Regions from separate parts of the Streptomyces sp. NPDC001204 genome, predicted to be linked through region 2. Evidence: predicted binding sites of a transcription regulator. Region 2 holds the regulator's gene; the other holds the start of a gene.

Region 1 (2,394 bases), on a different contig from region 2:
CAGCTTCTCGCGGTCGTAGTCCGAGTCGCTGTTCTCGATCTCGGCGCGGATCTGGTTGACCCGGCCGTTGACCTGGTCGGAGGAGCCGGCACCGTCGACGATGGTGGTCTCGTCCTTGGTGATGACGACCTTGCGGGCGCGGCCCAGGAGGTCCAGGGTCGCGTTCTCCAGCTTGAGGCCGACCTCCTCGGAGATGACCTCGCCGCCCGTGAGGATGGCGATGTCGCCGAGCATGGCCTTGCGGCGGTCGCCGAAGCCCGGGGCCTTGACGGCGACGGACTTGAAGGTGCCGCGGATCTTGTTGACGACCAGGGTCGACAGGGCCTCGCCCTCGACGTCCTCGGCGATGATCAGCAGCGGCTTGCCCGACTGCATGACCTTCTCCAGGAGCGGGAGCAGGTCCTTGACCGAGGAGATCTTGGAGTTGGCGATGAGGATGTACGGGTCCTCGAGCGACGCCTCCATGCGCTCCATGTCGGTCGCGAAGTAGGCGGAGATGTAGCCCTTGTCGAAGCGCATGCCCTCGGTGAGCTCGAGCTCCAGACCGAAGGTCTGCGACTCCTCGACGGTGATGACGCCTTCCTTGCCGACCTTGTCCATGGCCTCGGCGATGAGCTCGCCGATCTGGGTGTCGGCGGCGGAGATGGAGGCGGTGGAGGCGATCTGCTCCTTGGTCTCGACCTCCTTGGCCTGGTCGAGCAGGGCGGCGGAGACGGCCTCGACGGCCTTCTCGATACCGCGCTTCAGGGCCATCGGGTTGGCACCGGCGGCGACGTTGCGCAGGCCTTCCTTGACCAGGGCCTGGGCGAGCACGGTCGCGGTGGTCGTACCGTCACCGGCGACGTCGTCCGTCTTCTTGGCGACTTCCTTGACCAGCTCGGCGCCGATCTTCTCGTACGGGTCCTCGAGCTCGATCTCCTTGGCGATGGAGACACCGTCGTTGGTGATCGTGGGGGCACCCCACTTCTTCTCGAGGACGACGTTGCGGCCCTTGGGGCCGAGGGTCACCTTGACGGCGTCCGCGAGCTGGTTCATGCCGCGCTCGAGGCCTCGCCGCGCCTCCTCGTCGAACGCGATGATCTTGGCCATGTGAAGTGGTCCTCCCAGGACTGGGGGTGATTACTTCGGACCGCGCCCGCGCCCGCGACGGACGGCCCCGGCCGGAGGTTCCTTGCCCCACCCGGCCCGTGGCCTCACCGACCCGGTCCTTCGTTGTCACTCTCACCTTCAGAGTGCTAACGCCAATGATTAGCACTCGACCCCTCCGAGTGCAAGGCGCGCCCGCGAAGCGGGCTCAATGAGGGGTGGTGGTCGGGTGACGGATGGGCGCAAGCGCCTTCGGGGCGTCGGCGGGACTCAGCCGGGCGCGGACACGGGCGCGCCGGGCCGTGCGAGCGCGCGGTGCGCGGACACGGGCGTGCCGACCGCCGGACGGGACAGTGCGCGGACAAGCGAAGGACCCGCACCTCGGCAGCGGAGGTGCGGGCCCTTCCGTAGAAGAACGTCGCTTGCGGTGGTCGCGCGATTCAGGCCGTGACGCGGACCATGTCGGCCTGCGGACCCTTCTGGCCCTGCGAGATCTCGAACTCGACCCGCTGGCCCTCTTCCAGCGAGCGGTAGCCGTCCATCTGGATCGCGCTGTAGTGGACGAAGACGTCCGCACCACCGTCGACCGCGATGAAGCCGTACCCCTTCTCCGCGTTGAACCACTTGACGGTGCCCTGAGCCATGCCTAACTCCCCTATTACTGGCCCTTGCACAGATCCACACTTCGCGGATCCGGGTCAGACCTCACCCCCCGTGGATCGGGGGCGTGCGCCGGAACGCGTCGACCGCGGCTGAATGTATCTGTCCAACTGCCGTCTGCAACAGGTCAATCGGACGAGAAATCTGGACGTACGCGGTCCGGAATATAGGGAGAATTCACGTGAATTGAGGGCAAGTCGGGCCCCGCAAACAAGGCAAATGCCGCAGAAGGCCCGCAGACTTTGGCTACTTCTTGCCGGGCCCGCGGCAGGAATCCATGGCCCCGGATTCGGAGTTCGGGGGCGCGTTCCCCAACTCTACCGTGCTCAACCACACAGAATTGCCCCCTCCGCTTCTCTCACGGAGGGGGCAATTCGATGAACTCTGCGTGACCAGGATTACCGAAGGTAATGATCAGCCGCCGGCGACCGCCGGGATGATCGAGACGCCCGCGCCGTCCGGGGTGGCCGTCTCGAGGCCCTGCTCGAACCGGACGTCGTCGTCGTTGACGTACACGTTGACGAAGCGGCGCAGCTTGCCCTGGTCGTCCAGGACCCGTGCCGCGATGCCCGTGTGGTTCTTCTCCAGGTCCGAGATGACCTCGGACAGGGTCGCGCCCTCGGCGCTCACCTCGGCCCGGCCGCCGGT
Region 2 (2,394 bases):
CCACCGGGACGGCACGGCGTCCGGGCCCGCCTGGGGCTCGCCGGACTCCTCGACCAGGTCCCCGCAGAACACCACGGTCTGGTCGCCCGGCACCACCACCGCGAGGTCGTGCGTGGAGTGCGCCGGGCCCATGTTCGCCAGCAGCACCTCCCGCCCGCCACCGAGCCGGAGGGTGAGCCGGTCCCGGACCTCGTGGCCGGGCCTTACCAGGGCGTCCGCCGCCTCCTCGGCCGCCTTGGCGTCCAGGCCTTGGCGCACCGCGTCCCCGCGCAGCTCGGCGCGCTCACCGCTGTCACCGAACACGGCGTCCGCGCCCTCGGCGGCGAAGATCTCCGCGCCGTCGAACTGCGCGGCCCCGAAGATGTGGTCGAAGTGGGGGTGGGTGAGCGCGAGATGTGTCACATCACCACCGGCGAGCGCCCGCGCCCACGCACGCAACCGTGCGCCCTCCGCGTGGCTCGAACCCGCGTCGACCATCAGCGCGGCGCCCTCCCCGACGACCAGCCCGACCGTGCAGTCCCATCCGGGCAGGCGGCACCGCCCCACCCCGTCCGCCAGCCGTTCCCATTCCAGTTCTTCCCGAGGGGCTTCCCGCGCATCCGTCATAGGGCGACGCTAGCGGTGATGCCCGCCGGGTACGACATCCCGGCCGATCCCGGGTGATCCCGGTCCCGACCTCGTAGTCCGTCGCGGCCCGGCCTTGCCGGGGGCGTACCCGGCAGCCGTACACTGGGCCGGGTAGAGCTGGCACTCGTATGCGCAGAGTGCCAGGCGGGTGGCCGAGGAACGACCCTGGAGGTGCGCGCGATGCTCAGCGAGCGGCGGCTTCAGGTGCTGCGCGCCATCGTCCAGGACTACGTCGGCACCGAGGAGCCGGTGGGCTCCAAGGCCCTCACCGAGCGGCACAGCCTGGGCGTCTCACCGGCCACGGTCCGCAACGACATGGCGGCCCTGGAGGACGAGGGCTACATCGCCCAGCCGCACACCAGTGCCGGCCGTATCCCCACCGACAAGGGGTACCGCCTGTTCGTCGACAAGCTGGCCGAGGTCAAGCCGATGACCGCGCCCGAGCGGCGTGCCATCCAGAACTTCCTCGACGGCGCCGTCGACCTCGACGACGTGGTGGCCCGCACGGTACGGCTGCTCGCCCAGCTGACCCGGCAGGTCGCCGTCGTGCAGTATCCGTCGCTGACCCGTTCGACCGTGCGGCACGTGGAACTGCTTGCTCTCGCGCCCGCGCGTGTGATGCTCGTGCTGATCACGGACACCGGCCGGGTCGAGCAGCGGATGGTCGACTGCCCGGCGCCCTTCGGGGAGACCTCCCTGGCCGATCTGCGGGCACGGCTGAACAGCCGGGTCGCGGGCCGCCGTTTCACGGACGTCCCGCACCTCGTGGAGGACCTGCCCGACGGCTTCGACCTCGAGGACCGGGGTACCGTCTCGACCGTGCTGTCCACCCTCCTGGAGACGCTCGTCGAGGAGAACGAGGAGCGGCTGGTCATCGGCGGCACCGCCAACCTCACCCGCTTCGCGCACGACTTCCCGCTCACGATCCGGCCCGTTCTGGAGGCGCTGGAGGAGCAGGTCGTGATGCTGAGGCTGCTCGGTGAGACGCAGAATCCGGGCATGACCGTGCGCATCGGTCACGAGAACGCCCACGAAGGACTCAACTCCACGTCCATCGTGTCGGTCGGCTACGGTTCGGGCGGCGAGGCAGTGGCCAAGCTCGGCGTGGTCGGACCGACCCGCATGGATTACCCGGGAACGATGGGAGCGGTACGCGCAGTGGCACGGTACGTCGGACAGATCCTGGCGGAGTCGTAGGTGGCCACGGACTACTACGCCGTTCTCGGCGTGCGCCGTGACGCGTCGCAGGAAGAGATCAAGAAGGCCTTCCGGCGGCTCGCGCGCGAGCTGCACCCGGATGTCAACCCGGATCCGAAGACCCAGGAGCGGTTCAAGGAGATCAACGCCGCCTACGAGGTGCTCTCCGACCCGCAGAAGAAGCAGGTCTACGATCTCGGCGGCGACCCCCTCTCGCAGGCCGGCGCGGCCGGCGCGAGCGGCTTCGGGGCCGGTTCCTTCGGGAACTTCTCCGACATCATGGACGCCTTCTTCGGCACGGCGTCGCAGCGCGGACCGCGTTCGCGCACGCGCCGCGGCCAGGACGCGATGATCCGGCTCGAGGTCGAGCTGGACGAGGCGGCCTTCGGCACCACGAAGGACATCCAGGTCGACACGGCCGTCGTCTGCAACACGTGCAGCGGCGAGGGAGCGGCCCCGGGCACCACCGCGCAGACCTGCGACATGTGCCGCGGCCGGGGTGAGGTCTCGCAGGTCACCCGGTCCTTCCTGGGCCAGGTCATGACGTCGCGCCCGTGCCCCCAGTGCCAG

What was found. Region 2 encodes HrcA, which represses chaperone genes, less so after heat shock. Its sites were predicted from a motif close to TTNGCACTCNGNNNNNCNGAGTGCNAA; they were not measured.
Region 1: a site for HrcA is predicted at 1,249-1,275, ahead of groL (chaperonin GroEL). Genes of this name have one in related genera too.

The regions. Positions count from the first base shown of each region.
Region 1 is NZ_JBSFJL010000007.1:123,078-125,471, reverse strand. Features, by position in the region: gene groL (chaperonin GroEL) at 1-1,089, opposite strand, end outside; gene ACWC91_RS12515 (cold-shock protein) at 1,527-1,730, opposite strand; gene ACWC91_RS12510 (MoaD/ThiS family protein) at 2,161-2,394, opposite strand, start outside.
Region 2 is NZ_JBSFJL010000002.1:462,616-465,009, forward strand. Features, by position in the region: gene ACWC91_RS04910 (MBL fold metallo-hydrolase) at 1-606, opposite strand, end outside; gene hrcA (heat-inducible transcriptional repressor HrcA) at 808-1,824, shown strand; gene dnaJ (molecular chaperone DnaJ) at 1,825-2,394, shown strand, end outside.